Linked DNA regions of Zymomonas mobilis subsp. mobilis ATCC 10988. Each later gene encodes a partner of the first gene's protein in a complex. Links are inferred from orthologs where the notes say so. Each region holds a gene or a part of one and is shown on either strand. Other genes may lie near its edges.

Region 1 (4,529 bases):
TTTACTTTCAAAAGTTTCGATATCACCGGCATCCAGTAATTTGGCCTGTTCTACCCAATGTTCACGGGCGATTCTGCCGCTGAACGCACCCATTTTGGGATCAATCTCAGCGATGTCGGCATCTGTCCATGCCGCAATTTGTGAAAAACGGGTAATACCTAGACCCGCCAGAATTTTATTGGCCTTGGGCCCTAATCCCTTGATCTGGGTTAATTTGTCGGCGGATCCTTCACTAGAAGAAACATCATTGGCCGGAGAGGGAATATCATTTTTGACATATTCCGGTTGAGGCACGGATTCTGGTGCTTTTGCTGAAGCCGTGTCTACGCTTTCCTGCCTTTCAACCGGAGAGAGCGTATTGGCCTTGTCACTCTTTTCTTCTGTTATCTTTGTTTTGTCTGTTTTGGCCTCTTGCGGAGCAGGCGATGTTTTGGTGACAATCGGAATATCGCGAACAGGAATAGCTTCGGCTTTTTTCTCCGATTTTAAATCCTGATAAGCGGGCGGAGGCGCGACTGGCTCGAAAGTCCGCTGAAGCTTGGGCGGCTGAGCTTCATTCTGTGTTTCTTCGGTCGTTTTTATTGGTTTTTGGCGGCGTTTGACCAAAAACATAATCACGACGGCTATAGCAACAACGACTATGCCAGCCGCAACGGCGATTATTTCCGTTGGCGTCATCTTTTTTACTCCTTACAATATCGAGGCCGATTTCTCCGAATAAAGCTGTTTATCGGGGCTTATAGGCTTCAGACGGAGAAGATCCTCCCCGTCTGAAAGATACCTGTTGTAAATAGGCCTTCTATGCCGTTTTTGCAGGCGGCCTTTCCATTTTAATTTTAGAGGCCGATATCGCCGCGCCAGAATCCATCGGGATAGTCAATGACATTGACGGCTTGGTAGGCGAGGTCGCGGGCAGCATTGAAATCGGCGGCCTTGGCCGTGACATTCAATACCCGACCGCCATTGGCCTTTAAGGTCTGGTTATCGAGTGTGGTGCCTGCTTGAAAAACAACCGCTCCATTGGCTTCGGCTTCGTTCAGTCGGGTGATAATACCGCCTTTTTTCGGGCTGGCCGGATAACCTTGTGCCGCAATGACCACGGTTACGGCGTAATCCTTTGAGAAAGTCGGTTCGGGTTGTGCCTGCAATTTTCCAGTAGCTGCTGCATAGAGCAACGGCAGAATATCACTTTCAAGCCGCATCATCAGCACCTGACATTCAGGATCACCAAGACGGGCATTATATTCGATGAGCTTGGGTCCTTCGCTGGTCAGCATCAATCCGGCGTAAAGGATACCCACAAAAGGCATGCCTTGTTCTTTCATCGCCTGAACGGTGGGAGTGACAATTTCCTGCATCACCCGCTTTTCGAGATCAGCCGTCAGGCGAGTTGCCGGACTATAAGCACCCATGCCGCCGGTATTGGGTCCCGTATCGCCATCACCGACCCGTTTATGGTCGCGTGCTGTCCCAAAGGGACGAACCGTTTCGCCGTCACTAATGGCAAAGAAGCTAGCTTCTTCGCCCTGCATGAATTCTTCGACCACGATTTCAAGACCGGCTTTCCCAAAAGCGCCTGCCGTCATATCCTGAATAGCCTGTTCGGCTTCCAATTGGCTTTCAGCGATGATGACGCCTTTACCGCCAGCGAGACCATCGGCTTTGATCACAACGGGAGTGCTGAAATTATCAAGCGCGGCCTTGGCTTCTTCTGCACTACGGCAGCGTTGATAGCGGGCAGTCGGAATATTGTAGCGGGCGCAAAGATCTTTTGTGAAACCTTTTGAGCCTTCTAACTGGGCAGCCGCTTTGTCGGGCCCAAAAACCGCAATAGAGGCTGCGCGCAGGCTATTTCCTAAACCATCAACAAGCGGGGCTTCGGGCCCAATCACGACCAGATCAATGGCATTGTCCTGACAAAAGCGGACAACCGCGGCATGATCTGTTACTGTGATATCTGCCGGTTTAGCCAGTTTTGCTATACCGGGGTTGCCTGTTGTGGCATAAAAGGTATCAAGTGATGGCGACTGAGCAATTTTCCATGCCAAGGCATGTTCGCGGCCGCCGGTTCCGATAAGCAGGACGTTCATGAATTCTTTCTCTTTTGATGGCTCTGATCTGTTAGCGAAATCTGATGCAACAGACAATGTGCGTGCCTTTTCTGTATCCGAAATTTCTGGTGCTTTGAAACGGACTGTTGAAGATGCTTTTAGCCATATTCGGGTAAGAGGGGAAATATCCGGTTTTACGCAAGCGGGGTCAGGGCATTGCTATCTAGCCTTGAAGGATGACAAAGCCGTTCTTGATTCCGTTATCTGGCGTGGTGTGGTGTCACGGATTTCTTTCTGGCCTGAAAATGGGATGGAAGTTATTGCTACCGGACGGTTGACTACCTATGCCGGTCGTTCCCGTTATCAATTGGTTATTGAACAATTAGAAATCGCCGGACAGGGGGCTTTGATGGCCTTGCTTGATCGGCGGCGGCGGATGTTGGCAGAAGAAGGCTTGTTTAATGCCGATCGTAAGCGGGCTTTGCCTTTCATGCCCAAAATTATCGGGGTTGTCAGTTCACCTTCTGGAGCGGTTATCCGCGATATTTTGCATCGTTTGGCTGATCGTTGTCCGACCCATGTGATTTTATGGCCGGTGCCGGTTCAGGGCGATCAGGCGGCAGCAAAAGTGGCGGCAGCTGTCAGAGGTTTTTCAGCTTTGAAAGCGGGGGATGCTATCCCTAGGCCGGATTTGTTGATTGTTGCCCGTGGTGGTGGGTCGCTGGAAGATCTGTGGCCGTTTAATGAAGAAATATTGGTTCGAGCTGTCGCTGAATCCTCGATTCCGGTGATTTCGGCGGTGGGTCATGAAACCGATACCACCTTATGCGACTATGCCGCTGATTTACGCGCCCCGACCCCGACGGCTGCTGCTGAATTAGCCGTGCCAGTCAGAAGTGAGTTGGTGAATGGCCTGAATAATCTCCATCTGCGGATGAATAATGCCATAGCGCGCCATGCTAAATTATCAGAAGAAAGGCTGGACGCGGTTCGGCAGCGCTTGCCGGATGGTGAACGGCTGTTAGCGCCTTTTATCCAATTATTTGATGATCGAGCATCGCAGTTGGAACGCGATATCTCCGAACGGATGACCCATGCCCGTCATAAGCTGAATTTTTATGCGGCTACTTTGCGGCCTGCCTTGTTAAAGGCAAGAATTGCCCGCGAACAGGCGCGGTTGTCAGCTTGTCGTTTACCCACTGGACAGCGTTTAGTCATACAGGAACAGCAAAAACTCGATAATGTGACGCGGCGATTGAAACAGGCCTATCAACAGCGCTTGTCCCATGCGGATTTACGTTTCAAATTTTTGGCTGAGAAGCTGCAACCCCTGTTATTAGAGCAGAGATGGCAGCAGAAAGCCGAGTTATTAGCGGCTTGTTCTTTAAAGCCAGAGCTGGTGACTGCCCGTTTGAATATTTGGCAGAAGAATATTGACCAGTTATGGCGTGTCGCTGAGCAAGCCCATCCTGATAAAATTCTAGCTAAAGGCTATGCCCGTGTCGAAGATAGCCATAGCCATGTTGTTAGCAACGCCCATGATGCCAAAACGCATAAGCGGTTAAATCTGATTTTCCATGACGGATCGGTATGGGTCGCACCCGAGACACCTCCCAAAAGCAGGAAAGCAGATAATCCACCGGAACCCCCAGAGCAAACCAGTTTTTTATAAAATAAGGGGCTTAAGGATATTAAAATTATTCAAATTCACCGAAGGTAAATGAAATATTATAACAATAGACTTGACTAAAAAACTTTAAAAGGCTGTCATAGCCTTTCATAATTGGTCATTTTATTCTTATTAAGGGTTTTTTTTGATGCATCCATTCTCTTCGGTGAACAATTCTGTGCCTGAACCAGCGCCGCAGTCCGCTAATAGTCGGAAGAATGTGACCTCTTTTCATACGATTGTGAAAAAGCAGGTACGCTTATGGCATTGGGTCAGTGCTGCAATCTTTTGTGTGACAATGCTGCTTTTTTCAGTGACCGGATTCATGATGAATCATGGTCATGATATTTTTGCGCCGCATTTGACGACCACAGAAAAACAATTTGAATTGCCACAAGATTTGCTTCCGGCGTTGCAACAGCCTTTGAAAAAAGCGGAAGAAAAGTCGGTTAAAGTGAAAGAGGGCGGCTTTGATTGGGGGCAATTAGCTTCGCAGGAAGTCAGTCAGCCGTTACCTGAAAATGTTGTGCAATGGTTAAAGAGCCAGCATTTGCCAGCAAAAAAACAGGCCTTTTGGACGGATAAATTTGTTTATTTCGTCACGCCTAAATTAGGGATGCGTGACAGGTTATTGATTGAACGCGATAATGGTCATGTCCATTACGAGCATACGTCACGGGGTTGGATTGGATTTATTGATGATTTGCATCGCGGGGGGCATGTCGGGACAGGATGGCCGTTATTCATTGATGTGTTTGCGATCGCCTGCATTATTTTTTCTATAAGCGGTATCTGGTTGTTACAGATTC
Region 2 (17,158 bases), 500 kb from region 1 along the record:
AAAAGACAGTTTCGATTTTATTATTTATTTGCTGGTTCATGCCCGCCATTTGATATTCATATTCAAAATCGGCAACCGCACGCAAACCCCTTAGAATAACCGATGCGCCTTGGCTTTCGACGCAATCCATCAGCAAAGAGTTATAGATGATAACTTCGATACGGCTTTTTGTTGGGTTTTCGAGGCGGCTTATTTCATGACGGATCATGGAAGCCCGCTCTTCTGATGAGAAAAGCGGCGATTTCCCCGGATTCTCAGCAACTGCAATAATAAGATGGTCGAAGATACGAGCGCCGCGCCGGATAATATCAAGATGACCTAGCGTGACAGGGTCAAAAGTACCGGGATAAAGCGCAATGGGCTGCTTTTTCGGAGAGAGAGCGTCCATATCACAACATTTCCCTTCACACTCCTGACAGCAAAAAACTTTTTCAAGATTTTTTGCTGTCAAAAGAGGCTGATACGTAAAATTTAGTGATCGCGCGCTACGATATAGCGAGCAATACTCCGTAAATAATCGGCTTCTGATCCGAAAACAGACAGATGAGCAATCGCCTGATCGACCAATGCCTGTGCCTGTGAGCGGGCTTTTTCGAGACCTAACAGAGACAGGAAGGTCGCTTTTCCGGCGGCAGCATCTTTACCGACTGCTTTTCCGGCAACGGCTTCGTCACCTTCGGCATCGATCAGATCATCAGCAATCTGGAAAGCAAGACCGATATCACGGGCATAGGCCTTCAGACGATCACGGATGTCTTTATTCTGACGACCCATGATAGCACCAGCTTCTAAACAAAAACCGAATAAGGCGCCGGTTTTAAGCTGTTGCAAGCGGGTGATGGTCGGAAGATCAAAAGGCACCGTCGAGGTTTCTGCGGCCAAATCGATGGCCTGTCCACCGACCATACCGTCTTTACCGGAGGCGATAGCCAAAGCCTGAATCAATTCCAGCCGAACATGGGGATCGGTATGGATTTTTTCTTCTGAAAGAATTTCAAAAGCCAAAGCCTGAAGCGCGTCACCTGAAAGAACCGCAGAAGCATCATCAAAGGCTTTATGAACAGTGGGTTTGCCACGCCGCAAATCATCATTGTCCATGCAGGGCATGTCATCATGAATCAAAGAATAGACATGGATACATTCGATAGCCATGCCGACCCGTAAAGCGGCTTCGCGATCGACATTGAACAAGGCGCAGGTGGCGACAACCAGAAGAGGACGCAGTCTTTTTCCGCCACCGATTGCGGCATAGCGCATGGCCTCTACCAAGCGGCGACGGGGGTCTTCTGGAACCGGTAATTGTTCAGCAAAAAGCCGGTCAATATCCTGAGCGACCTGTTCCATCATGGTCTTAAGATTAACTGCCATATCTATTATTTACTCCGCATCGAAAGGACTAGTTCCTGTTGCCCTTCCGTCCTGATCGAGACTGATCTGTTCGATTTTTTTCTGTGCCGCTTTCAGCCGTGCTTCGCATTGTTTTTTCAATGCATCGCCCTGACTATACATCTGGATAGAGTCTTCGAGGGTTGTATCCCCGCTTTCGAGGCGGCGGACAATCTCTTCGAGCTTTTTCAAGGCTTCTTCGAAGCTCAATTCCGATATGTTTTTTTCTTGGCTCATCTACGTATGATCAGACAGGACTTTCGGGAAGAAAAGACGATTTTTACCGCCTTTATCCCGAAAACTTGCCTTTCCCTTATTGCTTCTTGGTGAAAGGATCAACAAAGCCTTTATATTGGCTTTCGCCTTCGCTGGCATGAATTTCTTCTGCCGTCCGTTCCTGATTTTCACGTTTGCGATGCAGATAACGGATCATAGCTTCGCGCTCACCCGCCAAGGTTGCGTCAAAAGGAGAGGTTTCCTCTTCTTTATCCTTTTCCACTTTGGCAATAATCGCGTTTAATTCGCGCTGGGTCGTGAGACCTAAGGTGACCGGATCTTTTGGAACAATATTGATCATATTGTAATGCGTACGATTGCGAATTTTGGCAATCGTTTCGCGGGTCGTTCCGATCAGTTTTGAAATCTGGCCATCCGTCACCTTGGGATGGTTAGCAATAATCCATGCAATACCATCGGGTTTATTCTGACGCCGTGAAATCGGTGTGTAGCGGGGCCCTTTCGGGCGACGGTTTTGTTCAGGGGGAAGCTGGATAACCAGACGGTAATTCGGGTCTTTCTGACCTTTTTCGATTTCTTCTAAAGTTAGCTCACCTGCACGAACCGGATCGCGACCTGCTAATTTCGTAGCAGCGGTATCATCGGCAATCGCCTGAACTTCAAGAATATGAAGACCGCAAAAATTGGCAATCTGTTCAAAAGTAAGTGAGCTATTATCGACAAGCCATGAGGCTGTCGCATGAGGCATAAGCGGCTGGGCCACAGCAAAATTCTCCTGAATATTGCACCCCGTTACGGCGAGGCCTGCATAAGAAAATGGCCACCCGTGGAAGGATGGCCTTGCGTATTTTTTATCCTTACCCTGTCATAGGGTTAAGGGCAAGGTAGATATCAACACCCTGTCGATTATAGAGTGTTTTTTCTATTCCCGTTGTTATAATTATACTATTATTTTAAATGATATTTTTTAGAAGATGGAAAATAAATTTTAATTTTTAAGAAATAATATTTTTAAATAAAGTGATTTTTTAATCACTGTTATCCTTTTAGAGTAAAGAAACTATCTTGTTTTTTCTTTTTAAAAATATTGTTTTTATGCACTGTCATTGGATAAAGAGAATCTTGTAGAACAAGCCTTTCTTTCCAGATTTTTTAAAGATTACGCTAGATGATTTACCTAGACTATCAAGCCACGACCCCCATGGCACCCGAAGCCAAAGCAGCGATGCTGCCTTGGCTGGATGGTGGCGCTAATCCGCATTCTCCCCATCGGATAGGAAAAAAAGCGGCTGCGGCCGTTGCCATCGCTAAAGACCAGATCACCGCTTTGATACCCGAAAGCGAGGCAGGGAATCTGGTTTTTACGTCGGGTGCAACCGAAGCCCTTAACATGGCGATAAAGGGGTTGTGGTTTTCTGGGAAAAATACCCGCCGTAAAATTGTGACATTGGCAACTGAACATGCCGCGACATTAGATAGCCTAGGCTATTTAGCCCGTTTGGGTGCAGAGATTGTGCTTTTGCCTGTTCATTCTGATGGCTTGGTTGATCTGGAAAAGGCTGCGGCTGCGATTGATGACAAGACCGCCCTTGTGACGGCGATGTTCGTCAATAATGAAATCGGCGTTATTCAGCCTATCGCCGAATTAGCAAAATTAGCCCGTCAGGTTGGGGCGTATTTCCTGTTGGATGCTGTCCAAGGCTATGGGCGTTTAGCCTTGCCAGAGGGCTGTGACATGATCGCTTTGTCAGGCCACAAAATTCATGCACCGATAGGTGTCGGGGCATTATGGTTTAAAAAAGATATTACTTTAACGCCTCTTTTACATGGCGGGCATCAGCAAGAAGGATTCCGCTCTGGAACTCTTAGTCCGGCTTTGTCTGCGGCCTTTGGTGCTGCCGCCGCTTTGGCGCAGCAACAACAGGCAAAAGATCAAAGCCATGTGGCGGCTTTATTCGCTTTAGCTAAAGCAGAAATGCCAGATTGGATCATCAATGGCTCGGAAGATCAGCGTTGGCTCGGTAATTTTAACATTCATCAAGAAGGTATCGATTCCAGCCGCCTGATAAGTGATGCCCGCCAAGTGGCTTTTTCGGCGGGTTCGGCTTGTTCAAGTGGCGATGGTCGCCCCAGCCATGTTTTAAAAGCCTTGGGGTTGTCTCAAAAAGCGGTGAGGGGAAGCATCCGTATCGGTTTCGGTCGATATACAACGGAAGAAGAACTACTTTCCGGCTTGGGATATATTAGAGAAGCTGCGGAAAAACAGCGGCGTTTTTTGAGTTAAGGAAATGTCATGTCTGTAACTGTCTTGTTCATTGATCAGCAGCAGAAAAAAATCACCTGCCAAGCCGAAAAGGGTGATAAATTATTGGATGTTATCCATAAAGCCGGTCTGCCGATTGAAGGCACTTGTGAGGGTGCCTTAACCTGTGCAACTTGCCATGTCGTGATAGAGGCTGACAATTTTCGCCAGCTTGAGGCCGCTTCGGATATTGAAGAAGATATGTTGGATTTGGCTTTTGATGTGGAGCCGACTTCTCGCTTGGCTTGTCAAGTTTATTTGCCGGATTGCCAGCATTTTACGGTCTATTTCCCACAAGATTTCTAAAAAGAGCCGATGGAAGCAGGCCGTTTTTTTGGGAAATATCTGTCTTGATTGATAATTTTCCGTTGTTACGGGCTTGCAAACCCCGTCTGAATGTTTCATAGGCGATAGTGGAAGTCGGGCGGACGGTGCTGTCGCCAACCCGGTCAGGTCCGGAAGGAAGCAGCCGTAACGAATTTGTATCGGGTCGTTCCGGCTTCCACGTCTTAAAAATTTCTAAAAATTCCTTTTTTCTTTATCCTTGATAATCGCGCTTTTATTCCGTTTCGGATAGATGTCCTTTTAAAGCCGGATAAGAATGATGGACTGAAAAATATTTCAGTCGCTTTCCTGCCCCATATTATGCATTAACTTCGTCCTATGGTTGATTCTTCCTCTCTGGCAACGCCCTATCGGGTTCTCGCCCGTAAATATCGTCCCCAGAAATTTTCTGATCTGATTGGTCAGGATGCGATGGTGCGGACGTTGGGGAATGCGATTGCCCGCGACCGTTTGGCTCATGCCTTTCTGTTGACGGGAGTCAGAGGCGTTGGAAAGACCTCTACAGCGCGATTGATCGCCAAAGCCTTGAACTGCGTCGGGAAAGACGGCCATGGTGGAATGACGATTGATCCTTGCGGAGAATGCGAGGCCTGTCGCGCTATTGCCGAAGGGCGTCATATTGACGTGGTTGAAATGGATGCCGCATCCCATACTGGGGTAGATGATATCCGCGATATTGTTGAATCTGTGCGCTATGCTTCGGTATCCGCCCGTTTCAAGGTCTATATTATCGACGAAGTCCATATGCTTTCAAAAAGTGCGTTCAACGCATTATTGAAAACATTGGAAGAACCGCCTGCTCATGTAAAATTCTTATTCGCCACGACAGAAATCAATAAAGTGCCGATTACGGTTTTATCCCGTTGCCAGCGTTTTGATTTGCGGCGGATATCCACGGCTACTCTAACGGATTATTTTTCAAAAGTTGTCCAGTTGGAACAAGTGGAAGCCGAAGAAGAAGCTTTGGCTATGATCGCCAAGGCAGCTGAAGGTTCAGTACGTGACGGCCTGTCCATTCTCGATCAGGCAATTGCCCATAGTTCTGGTAGTATTTTAGCGGCCGATGTCCGTGAAATGCTGGGGCTGTCTGATCGCGGTGTTATTAAATCCTTGCTAGTTGATTTGCTGGAAGGAAAAGGCGATCATGTTCTCGATCATGTTAAAGCTCAATATGATCTAGGCGTAGAACCGGAAGCCTTGTTGCATGGCTTGTTACAGCTTATTCATGCCATTACCCGCAGCAAAATGGGGCGGCCTGATAATCTGACCCTTCATCCGACAGAAGAAGAAATTTGGCTGGCTGAATTAGGGAAAAAACTGTCTTTTCCGGTGCTTCATCGTTTGTGGCAGCTTTTATTAAAAGGCCATTCCGAAGTTCAAAACGCAGTTTTACCCTTGGAAGCGGCAGAAATGGCTTTGCTTCGGGTAATTCATGCGAGCCAGCTTCCTGATCCTGCAACGATTATTGCCCAGTTAAAAAAACAGGGAAGCGTTTCGCCGAATTTATCACCTTCACCAGAAGATAACCGATTGGCTCTGCCGACCTCTTCTTTTCAAGACATAAAGGCGGGCGACGTAAAAAAAAACACTTTTAAACCGGTAAACTCGTCGGGATCTCAGGAAAAAGAAGCCTTACCGAAAAACAGGAATGATTTTTCAAAATCGTTGCAATCGACTGAAAAAAAAGATTTTTCTCCTTTCGATGACGATAATAATAGCCGGGTGGCGGCCAGTGGTTATCCTGTCGAAGGTAATCAGAAATTTTCTGAATTACCGGAAAACCAGCCAAGGCCATCGGCTATACCGATAGCACCAGCGAGCGAGGCAAAGCTTAAGAATCCTCATTTTCCGCCAGATTTTAAATCACTGACAGAAATGCTTTTCGATAATGGTCATGCCTTGCTTGGGCATAGCTTGGAAGATTATGGGCGGCTGATCGAATATAATCCGCCTCGATTGCTGTTGGAAAATCATAGCCGCATATCTGGTGAAACCCGCCAAGAATTATCCTTGGCTCTAAAAAATTTGACAGGACAGGCGTGGCAGGTTGAATTTTTACAGGATCGGAAAGGGCAGCCAAGCTTTCGGGAAGCCGAAATAGCCCAAAAAGAAGCCCGTCAAAAAGCGATTTTGAATACGCCCATTGTCCAAGCGGTCTTGAAGACATTTCCTGATGCCGAATGGGTGCAGTCATCTGATGAATAGATAGAGAGGCTTGGTAAAGATGAAGGCATCTTAAAGCTCAATATGTCTTATGAAAGAAGACGAAAACTTTCCTCAAAAAATTTTTGCATCAGCCATGGCCTCTTCCTAAAGCAAACAGCACAAGCTAAAATGAAATTTCATAATATAAAGGCTTTGCTATGGATCTCGAACAAATGATGAAGGCAGCGCAAGAAGCTGCCCAGCAATTACAGAACCAAATGGGAGAAGCTCAGGCTAAACTCGACACGATTGATGTCGAAGGTGCTTCTGGCGGAGGTTTGGTCAAAATCAAGGCTACGGCTAAAGGCCGGATTACCGGCGTTGAAATTGACGAAACGCTGCTGGTGCCAGCTGAAAAGCAAATGCTGGAAGATTTGATTGTAGCAGCTTGCAACGATGTTAAAGCTAAGGCTGATGAAGCCAGCAATGCTGAAATGTCTAAAATGACCCAAGGGATGCCTTTACCCCCCGGAATGAATTTACCGCTTTAAATTTATATAAGAGGGAAGGGGCGGTTATGCCCCTTCCGGTCTTGAAGATTCTTAGAGGCGGGGGAGGGTAACGCCCCGCTGCCCCATATATTTTCCGGAACGATCAGAATAGCTAACCTCGCAAGGTTCGTTGCCTTGTAAGAACAAGAATTGGCAAGCGCCTTCACCGGCATATATTTTGGCCGGAAGCGGCGTGGTATTGGAAAATTCTAGCGTTACATGGCCTTCCCAGCCCGGTTCAAGCGGCGTGACATTGACGATAATGCCGCAGCGGGCATAGGTCGATTTCCCAAGGCAAATAACCAACACATCTTTGGGAATACGGAAATATTCGACTGTCCGAGCCAAAGCAAAACTGTTTGGCGGAATGATGCAAACATCGGTTTTACGATCAACGAAGCTGCTTGAATCAAAATTTTTCGGATCAACCGTCGCAGAATTGACGTTGGTAAAAATTTTAAATTCGTCAGCGACGCGGGCATCATAACCATAAGACGATAATCCATAGCTGATACAGCCGCCTCTACGCTGGCTTTCAACAAATGGCTCAATCATTCCGTGTTTTTGAGCCTGCTCGCGTATCCAGCGGTCAGCCATGATCGACATGCATATATTCCTTTTCTAAGATTCTAAGCAAATTTCAGGTGTTTTGATGTGAATTAGTCGTTTTTCGGAGAAGTTAGATTTTTGGGCCCAAAGCTATGAGGTAATAAAGTCGAGAGCCGATGGGGTTCGATTTCGGAACCTTCAGCTGAACCGCAATAGACCATTATGTCATAATGGCCTATTTCTGCCGCTTCGTTTAAAACCTGACGGCAACGTCCACAAGGATAAATGATATCGTGGCCGATAAAACGGTCTTCGTCGAATTTCCCTCCACAAATGGCAATTGCTCTGATATGGGCGAGGTGACCCACTGTATTGGCCGTTGCAACCGCAACCGTTTCAGCGCAGAGGGTAAGACCATAGCTGGCATTTTCAAAATTCGTGCCGGTAATCACGCTGCCATCTTTGAGTAAAAGGGCGGCACCCACTGCAAAAGCAGAATAGGGAGAGTAGGATTGGCGCGCAGCGGTGCGGGCTTTATCCATCAATGATTTCACGGTAATGTTGCCAGCTTCAAACGCATCGATAGATTCGGACATGAAATGGTATTCTCTTTTTTGAAGGGGTTACTATCCCGAAATTGTGCTTTGATATCACATAAGATTGAAAAAAGAAGAAGAAGGGTGGATTCGGCATGGTAGAAAGTCTGAAAATTGTACCTTCAACGCCTGCTATGCCAGAAAAAGACAATGCGTCTCTTCCTGTTAATCTTGAGGCAGAAGCGGCTCTTTTGGGCGCTTTGCTGATTGATAATCGTTTGGCCGAAGATGTTCAGGTCAAATTGAGAGATGAGCATTTTTTTGATCCAACCCACCGTCTGATTTATCAGCTTATTATGCGCCAGTTAGATCGTAATCAGCTGGCTAATCCGGTTACTATTCAGCCTTTGATAGAAAAAGACCCCGGCTTACAAGCCAAGGGAGGCATGAAATACGTCTATAATCTTGTCGTTAATCAAGCCTCTTTGGTCGGGGTGCGTGATTTTGCAGCACAGATTTACGAGCTGGCTTTGTTGCGCGAGCTGGTCAGTGTCGGGCGCAACATGGTCGATAATGCCTTAAATACCCAAGGGATTATTGATCCTCGCGCCCAGATTGAAGAGGCAGAAACAGCGCTTTATCGGGTGGCTGAATCGGGTATTTCCGAAGGCGGTGTTAAGAGTTTTTATCAAGCGGCTAAGATAGCTGTCAAAGCCGCTGAAATGGCTTTAAATTCTGGCGCGCATCTATCCGGTGTGACGACAGGTCTGGAATCCGTCAATGCCAAGATCGGTGGATTGCACCGATCTGATTTGCTGATTTTGGCAGGCCGTCCCGGCATGGGAAAAACGGCTTTTGCAACTAACGTCGCCTTCAATGCTGCTCGTCGCTATATGTATGATACCCAAAACGGCATCCCGCCAGAAGAAACGCCCGGGGCGCCGGTTGCCTTTTTCAGCCTTGAAATGTCGGCAGACCAATTGGCTACCCGTTTGTTGGCAGAGCAATCCCGATTATCCTCGGAATCTTTGCGCATGGGGCGAGTCAGTAAAGAAGAATTTCGTAATCTGGCACGAGCCGCTGCGGAACTTGAAAATTTACCGCTTTATATCGACGATACCCCCGGCCTTACCATTGCCGCCCTTAGAACAAGAGCGCGGCGTTTAAAGCGTCGCCATAATATCGGTTTGTTGGTCGTCGACTATTTGCAGCTCTTGCAGGGGTCGGGCAAAGCCAATGATAACCGCGTTAATGAAATTTCGGAAATTAGCCGTGGTTTGAAAACCCTTGCCAAGGAATTAGATATTCCCGTTTTGGCCTTGTCCCAGCTTTCCCGCGCGGTTGAGCAACGCGAAGATAAACGCCCCCAGCTGTCCGATCTGCGTGAATCCGGTTCTATCGAGCAAGATGCCGATATCGTGTTATTCGTTTATCGTGAAGAATATTATCTCCAGTCTCGTGAGCCTAAAAGGCCGCCAGAAGGGAGTGATGCTTTGGTGGATGCCCAGATTGATGAAGAGCATCGCAAATGGCAGCAATCTATGGAACAGGTTTATAACCGAGCTGAATTGATCGTGGCCAAGCAACGTCACGGGGCGACCGGTAAAGTGCGTTTGCGCTTTGAAAGCCAGATCACGCGCTTTTCTGATCCGGTTGATGAGTATAATTCTGAAAATGATTATCCCGCATAGTAAAATGAAGTTGATATAATCTGAAATTAAAATAAAACGCATAAAGTTAAATATATAATTATGTAATGTGATATTATAACTTTTGTAGTGATAGCTACAAAAGAAATGAGACTTTATGGCAAGCGAAATAAAAAATACAGAAATGGGTCATGATCATGACCATAATCATAACCATAACCATAGTCATGCGCATCATGACCATCATCATGGACATTCCCATGTTCATGAGATCAATGCCAGTAATAGTCGCGGTTTCGGGATAGGTATTGCTATCAACTTAGCCTTTATTCTGGTTGAAATAGGCTATGGCATTACTTCGGGTTCTTTGTCCCTGATTGCGGATGCCGGACATAACCTTTCCGATGTTTTGGGATTAGCCTTATCTTTGGCGGCCTTTATTGCCGAAAGGTCAAAGCCAACATCACGCTTCACCTATGGTTATCGGTCATCATCTATTTTGGCTGCGCTTTTTAACGCTCTCTTTTTGGTTATTGCTTGTGGCGCCATTGGATGGGAGGCGATACGGCGTTTTTCAGAGCCGGTCGATGTTCCGGGTGGCACTATCATGATTATTGCCGGTATCGGTATTATCATCAATTTTGCCACGGCTTTGTTATTCAAAGATGGCCATGAAGAATTAAACCGTCATGCAGCCTTTCTTCATATGTTGCTGGATGCGTTGGTTTCAGCTGTCGTTGTCTTGTCAGGGTTTATTATCAAAATGACAGGCTGGCATTGGATTGATCCAAGTCTTAGCCTTGCCATTGTGGTCGTTTTGTTATGGAGTAGTTGGAGCCTTATTAAACGCTCTTTTGCGATGGCTCTAAACGCTGTGCCGCCGTCTATTGATGTCAGTGCAGTGGTTACTCGGCTGGATCAACTACCGGATGTTATCAATGTGCATCATGTTCATATCTGGCCGGTAAGCACCAGCGAGACTGCGATGACAGCCCATATTGTGCGCTCCAAAATTCAAAATAATGATGCCTTTATTGGATCTGTTGCCGATATTATGAAAAAAGAATTCGATATCGGTCATGTAACCTTACAAATAGAGCATGATGGCTGCGATAATGAAATTATATGTTGAGGATAACTTCTTGATATAAAAATATAATTTTCTTTATTGTCACCAATCGACAAAATGTCACATACTGTGACAATAGTGCCAAATTTATCACAGTCGGAATAACTACGCCGCACTCTTATTTATTCCGGTTGTGATAAAAGCACCTTGGCTTTACCGGACAATACTATCCGGCCATTATATGCTTAAAAGGGCTTAACGACCCTGTCTTTCTGGTAATTGAGATCAATTGAGTATAGTGCCGTTATTTCCGCTTATTGGAGGCGTATAAGGGGTCTATCGTGCAAGATCATAATCAGGTGAACAAAGAGAAGCCTGTATTAGTTACTGGAGTTTCTGGATTTGTGGGTTCTGCGGTTGCGCGTTCATTAGCGCAGCAGGGCTATAAAGTGCGAGGCATGGTACGTGCGACCAGCCCGAAAACCAATATCCGTGACTTTCCCGGCGAGATTGTTTTTGGTGATCTGGATGATCCGCCTTCTTTAAGAGAACCCCTTTCAGGCTGTGGCGCGCTGATCCATGTAGCAGCTGATTATCGTTTATGGGCCGCCGATCCTAACGAAATTATTCGTCATAACCGTTTGCATACCCAAGCGATCATGACAGCGGCGCTTTATCTGGGTATCGAGCGCGTGATCTATACCAGTAGTGTCGCTACTTTGGCACCGGGACATGGTAAACCCAGCGATGAGAATTCTCCGCTAACGCCGGAAAATGCTATTGGTGCCTATAAACGTTCCAAGGTTGAAGCCGAACGTCTGGTTGAAAAGATGATAGCAGAGCAGGGCTTGCCTGCGGTTATTGTTAATCCTTCAACGCCTATTGGCCCAAGGGATGTTAAGCCTACGCCTACCGGACGCATTATTATCGAAGCGGCTACCGGAAAAATGCCTGCCTATGTCAATACAGGGCTTAATCTTGCTCATGTGGATGACGTAGCAGATGGGCATGTTAAAGCCCTTGAAAAAGGCGTTATCGGTGAAAGGTATATTTTAGGCGGAGCCGATGTGCCTTTAAGTATCATGTTGGCTGAAATCGCGCGACAGGTAGGTCGGAAGCCACCAAAAGTCGCTTTGCCAAGATGGCCGCTCTTTCCATTGGCATGGGGCGCAGAAGCCTTTGCCAAGATAACGAAAAAAGAACCTTTCATTACTAGCGATGCCTTGCGCATGGCTGGCTATCATATGTATTTTTCGTCGGAGAAAGCCAAACGCGATTTGGGTTACAAATCTCGTCCATGGCAACATGCCATTTCTGATGCCATCGAATGGTTTCGGGCAGAAGGTATGTTGTGATGATCGCCACCATTCTAGGATTAACCTCCCTTAGTATTTGGATTGGTCTTCTGTTCTTTCATGGTGGCTTTTGGTTATGTCATGAACGGGATGATCGTCCCGTTCCGTCTTTGGAAATATGGCCGGATGTCGTGGCAATTGTGCCTGCCCGCAATGAGGCCGATGTTATTGATAAAGCAATAGATTCATTATTACGGCAGGATTACCCCGGTAATTTTAAAGTTATCCTTGTTGATGATAATTCCGAGGATAGAACCGCAGAAATCGCCAAACGTATTGCGGGGACTTATCCTGAGGGTAAATTGACGATTGTGAATGGATCAGCTCTGCCTAAAGGTTGGGCTGGTAAATTATGGGCCTTAGATCAGGGTATTAAGGCCGCCGGACAGGTAAAATGGTTATGGCTAACCGATGCCGATATCGCGCATCAGGATGATACCTTGAAAATGTTGGTTGCTCATGCCGAAAAAGACGGATTGATTTTTCATTCCCTGATGGCGCGACTAAGTTGTAACAATTTTGCAGAATGGGCGCTTATTCCGGCCTTCGTCTTTTTCTTCCAGATGTTGTATCCTTTTCGGCATATCAATAATCCCAAGCATAAAACGGCCGGTGCTGCCGGTGGATGCATGTTAGCCGATCGTGCCAGTCTTGAGAAAGCAGGTGGGATAGGGGCTATCCGTCATGCTATTATTGATGATTGCAGTCTTGGCGGCATCATGAAAAAGCAAGGAAAAATTCGGCTTTCTCTAACAAATCGTTCACTGAGTATCCGACCCTATTTAGGGTTTCAGGAAATTGGCCACATGATTTCCCGTTCAGCTTATGCTCAATTACGATATTCTTTCTGGTTGTTGGCATTGACATTATTCGGGATGTGCCTTGTTTATCTGGTACCGCCTGCTTTGGCTTTGCTGACCCATGGTGTATCGGCTTGGATTGGTCTGGCTGGATGGATGATGATGGCATTAGCCTTTCAACCAATATTACATTTTTATCACCGCTCTCCTCTTTGGGGTTTAGCGCTTCCCTTAATTGCGGCCTTTTATAGCTGTGCGACATTTTTTTCTGCCGTGCATGTCTGGCAAGGGCGAGGCGGTATGTGGAAGGGGCGTGCGCAAGCACGTATAGGTCTGTGAGTATTAAAACAAAAAACAAGCTAAATGCAGCCGCTTTGGTTTCTGGAAAAGGACATCAGGATGAAAATTTTCCGGTGGCTTCTTTTCTGATCAATCCCGAATATCGGCCTATTATTATGGCATTCTATCAGTTTGCCCGCCAAGCTGATGATGTCGCTGATAATGTGATCGCAAGCAAAAAAGACCGCTTGGCTATCCTTGAGGATATGCGCAGCAGTTTGACAGGCGAAAGCCAGAGCGAGCCTAATGCCGTTGTCTTGCGCCAGACTTTGATAACTCATGGTCTCGATCATACGATTGTTCATGGTCTTGATCTGTTGGAAGCCTTCCGGCGTGATGTATCCGTCAATCGTTACGAAAATTGGGACGCTTTGATGGATTATTGCCGTTATTCGGCTTCTCCTGTTGGGCGCTTTGTTTTGGATGTCCATAAGGAATCCCGTAACCTTTGGCCGATGAATGATGCTTTATGCACGGCTTTACAGGTCATCAATCATCTTCAGGATTGCGGTAAAGATTATCGCATGATGAACCGTATTTATATCCCAAGCGATATTATGGAAGCGGTGGGTGCTACCGCTGGAGATTTAGGCCGTTTCCATGCCTCATTGCCTTTACGTCAGGCTATTGAGACCGCTGCCTTGAAAACAAAATCTCTTTTGAAACGGTCTTCTGGTTTTTCTGCCGCTATTCACGACAAGCGGTTGGGGGTTGAAGTCGCGGTTATCCAACGCTTGGCGGAAAGCCTGACCGAATGTTTAACTAAGCATGATCCGTTATCCGAACGGGTTCACCATAATAAAGCTGAAACTTTGGGACTGGCCTTTGTCGCCGCCGCAGGGAGATTATTTTCTTAATGACTTCGGCCATGAAAAAGATTCAGCCAGAGGCTTTTTCCGAAAAATCATCGGATAGCCAAGCTTCGGTCAGCGGTGCAAAAAGCAGCAGCTTCTATATCGGTATGCGGGTTTTGCCGCCAGCCGAGCGGGAAGCGATGTATGCTATTTACAACTTCTGTCGCCAAGTGGATGACATTGCCGATGATCTGGAAGGCAGCCAAGAGGAAAGAAAGCAAGCGCTTGACGCATGGCGGCATGATATCAATGCCCTTTACGCTGGTGAGCCCTGTGGACAGGCCGCTTTTCTGAAAGAACCGGTTGCCCGTTTCCATTTGAGACAAGAAGATTTTATTGCCGTTATTGACGGTATGGCCATGGATTTGAAAGGGCCTATCGTTTTTCCTGATGAAGCAACCCTTGATCTTTATTGTGATCGCGTTGCTTCGGCTGTCGGGCGGCTGTCTGTCTATGTTTTTGGCATGGATCCCAATATAGGGGAATCTTTAGCTTACCATCTTGGCCGAGCGTTACAATTAACCAATATCTTGCGTGATATTGACGAAGATGCCGAAATCGGGCGTTGTTATCTGCCCCGGGAACCGCTTGAAAAAGCCGGTATTCCACTGGATATTGAAAAAGCCTTGGCTGATCCACGTCTCGACAAGGTTTGCCGTGATCTCGCTTGGCAGGCCGAAGGGCATTATGCGGCTTCTGATCATATTATCCATAATCGCCCCAAAGGCTATTTGATCGCGCCTCGTTTGATGGCCGCAGCCTATTCTGCTTTATTGCGTAAAATGTTGGCGCAAGGGTGGAAAAATCCTCGGAAGAAAGTCAAACATAACAAACTTGCCCTGTTATGGACTTTGCTCAGATTGAAGGTGACTTCATGAGTGTAACGCATATTATCGGGGCGGGGCTGGCTGGATTATCTGCCGCGGTAGCGATTACCCATGCCGGAGGACGCGTCAAAATTTATGAAGCCTCGGCCATGGCTGGGGGACGGGCGCGTTCCTATCATGATAAAAAGCTGGGGATTGAAATTGACAATGGCAATCATATGCTGCTGTCAGGCAATCATTCTGCCAAGACCTATTTGAAAAGAATAGGGGCAGAGCATCGTTTTAAAAGCCCAAAAGAGGCCGCCTTTTCTTTTTGTGATCTAAGCGACAAAGAACGCTTTACCATTAAGTTAAGTAATGGCCCTTTACCTTGGTGGGTTTTATGCGCCAAAAGCCGCGTCCCTCATAGCAAAGCCAAGGATTATTTAGCATTATTGTCGCTGTTATTGGCAGATCATAATACAAAAATAGGTGATCTTGTTCCAGATAATACGGCTTTATGGCGTAAATTGCTTGATCCTTTTTTTGTATCGGTTCTCAATACACCGGCAAGAGAAGGGGCTGCCTGTCTGGCGGCAGCGGTTATTCGGGAAACTTTGATGAAAGGGGGTAATGCCTGTATCCCCCGTATCGCTTATCCCAATTTGGCAAGCAGTTTTATTGACCCTGCGCTTGACTATTTAAAAGCGAGAGGGGTCGAAGTTGATTTCCGTAACCGCCTGCGTCAAATCCATTTTTCAGGTCAGAATGTCGCCTCTCTGGAATTTGCTCATCAGGATGTAAAGCTGGGAAAAGGCGATAAAGTGATTATCGCTTTGCCTGCTTGGGTCGTTCAATCCTTGATACCAGATATCGAAACGCCGGATAAATATCAGGCGATTATCAACGCTCATTTCCTGATGAAGCCTACTGCCGCTATGCCTCATATTATGGGTGTTGTCGGAGGAACTGCTGATTGGATTTTCACTTTTGAAAATCGGATATCGGTTACGATCAGCGCCGCTAATCATTTATTGGCGCTTGAAAAAGAAGAACTGGTTAAGCGTATCTGGGATGATATTCAGACCGTTTATGCTTTCAAACAGGATATGCCTGAATGGCAGGTCGTGACTGAGAAAAGAGCCACTTTTGAAGCGACTGTCGAGCAGAATAATCGCCGTCCACCGGCGGTTACAGCGTGGAATAACCTGTTTTTAGCCGGAAATTGGGTGAGAACAGGCCTGCCTGCGACTATTGAAAGCGCTATACGATCCGGCCAAACTGCGGCTGATCTCGCTTTATCCCATTCATAATTAGAAAGCCCATAATGACTGTATCGACTTCCTCGGCTTTTCATCATAGCTCGTTGTCTGATGATGTTGAGCCGATTATCCAAAAGGCCACCCGTGCCTTGCTTGAGAAGCAGCATCAGGATGGCCATTGGGTTTTTGAATTGGAAGCCGATGCAACCATTCCCGCTGAATACATCCTGTTAAAGCATTATTTGGGTGAACCCGAAGATTTAGAAATAGAGGCCAAGATAGGTCGCTATTTGCGTCGTATTCAGGGCGAGCATGGCGGATGGTCTTTGTTTTATGGTGGTGATCTTGATTTGAGCGCCACGGTCAAAGCCTATTTTGCCTTGAAAATGATCGGAGATTCTCCTGATGCGCCTCATATGCTTCGAGCCAGAAATGAAATTTTGGCACGGGGTGGGGCGATGCGTGCCAATGTCTTTACACGTATTCAATTAGCTCTGTTCGGGGCAATGTCATGGGAGCATGTCCCTCAAATGCCCGTAGAGTTGATGTTGATGCCGGAATGGTTTCCGGTTCACATCAATAAAATGGCCTATTGGGCAAGAACCGTTTTAGTCCCGTTATTGGTTTTACAGGCGTTAAAGCCTGTCGCCCGCAATCGGCGCGGTATCTTGGTTGATGAATTATTTGTGCCGGATGTTTTACCGACCCTTCAGGAAAGCGGTGACCCTATATGGCGTCGTTTTTTTTCGGCACTTGATAAGGTATTGCATAAAGTAGAACCTTATTGGCCGAAAAATATGCGCGCGAAGGCTATTCATAGCTGTGTTCATTTTGTGACCGAGCGGTTGAATGGTGAAGACGGGTTGGGTGCTATTTATCCGGCGATTGCCAATAGCGTCATGATGTATGATGCCTTGGGATATCCCGAAAACCATCCAGAAAGAGCCATTGCTCGTCGCGCTGTCGAAAAATT

Evidence for each region.
Region 2: the proteins of xseA (region 1) and ZMOB_RS02285 are in contact, whole or in part, in a cryo-EM structure (PDB 8TXR), measured with the Escherichia coli proteins. The link is inferred for Zymomonas mobilis subsp. mobilis ATCC 10988 from one-to-one orthologs.

What each region holds. Positions count from the first base shown.
Region 1 is NC_017262.1:1,003,891-1,008,419, forward strand. The notes cover bases 1,407-4,405. They hold xseA (exodeoxyribonuclease VII large subunit), read left to right. Parts: upstream 1,407-2,088; coding sequence 2,089-3,723; downstream 3,724-4,405. Other genes in these bases: purD (phosphoribosylamine--glycine ligase), read right to left, coding at 1,407-2,090; ZMOB_RS04430 (PepSY-associated TM helix domain-containing protein), read left to right, coding at 3,869-4,405. Outside these bases: ZMOB_RS04415 (hypothetical protein), read right to left, coding at 1-678; more of purD, read right to left, coding at 837-1,406; more of ZMOB_RS04430, read left to right, coding at 4,406-4,529. UniProt on the Escherichia coli protein: Bidirectionally degrades single-stranded DNA into large acid-insoluble oligonucleotides, which are then degraded further into small acid-soluble oligonucleotides.
Region 2 is NC_017262.1:489,250-506,407, reverse strand. The notes cover bases 1-2,792. They hold ZMOB_RS02285 (exodeoxyribonuclease VII small subunit), read right to left. Parts: upstream 1,624-2,792; coding sequence 1,378-1,623; downstream 1-1,377. Other genes in these bases: ZMOB_RS02275 (cysteine desulfurase family protein), read left to right, coding at 2,792-2,792; ZMOB_RS02280 (DUF1013 domain-containing protein), read right to left, coding at 1,700-2,386; ZMOB_RS02290 (polyprenyl synthetase family protein), read right to left, coding at 472-1,368; coaD (pantetheine-phosphate adenylyltransferase), read right to left, coding at 1-388. In the rest of the region: more of ZMOB_RS02275, read left to right, coding at 2,793-3,907; ZMOB_RS02270 (2Fe-2S iron-sulfur cluster-binding protein), read left to right, coding at 3,917-4,231; ZMOB_RS02265 (DNA polymerase III subunit gamma/tau), read left to right, coding at 4,589-6,475; ZMOB_RS02260 (YbaB/EbfC family nucleoid-associated protein), read left to right, coding at 6,634-6,966; dcd (dCTP deaminase), read right to left, coding at 7,018-7,572; ZMOB_RS02250 (cytidine deaminase), read right to left, coding at 7,626-8,111; ZMOB_RS02245 (replicative DNA helicase), read left to right, coding at 8,207-9,742; ZMOB_RS02240 (cation diffusion facilitator family transporter), read left to right, coding at 9,858-10,832; hpnA (hopanoid-associated sugar epimerase), read left to right, coding at 11,111-12,124; ZMOB_RS02230 (glycosyltransferase), read left to right, coding at 12,124-13,263; squalene synthase HpnC, read left to right, coding at 13,260-14,120; presqualene diphosphate synthase HpnD, read left to right, coding at 14,120-14,995; hydroxysqualene dehydroxylase HpnE, read left to right, coding at 14,992-16,236; shc (squalene--hopene cyclase), read left to right, coding at 16,251-17,158. UniProt on the Escherichia coli protein: Bidirectionally degrades single-stranded DNA into large acid-insoluble oligonucleotides, which are then degraded further into small acid-soluble oligonucleotides.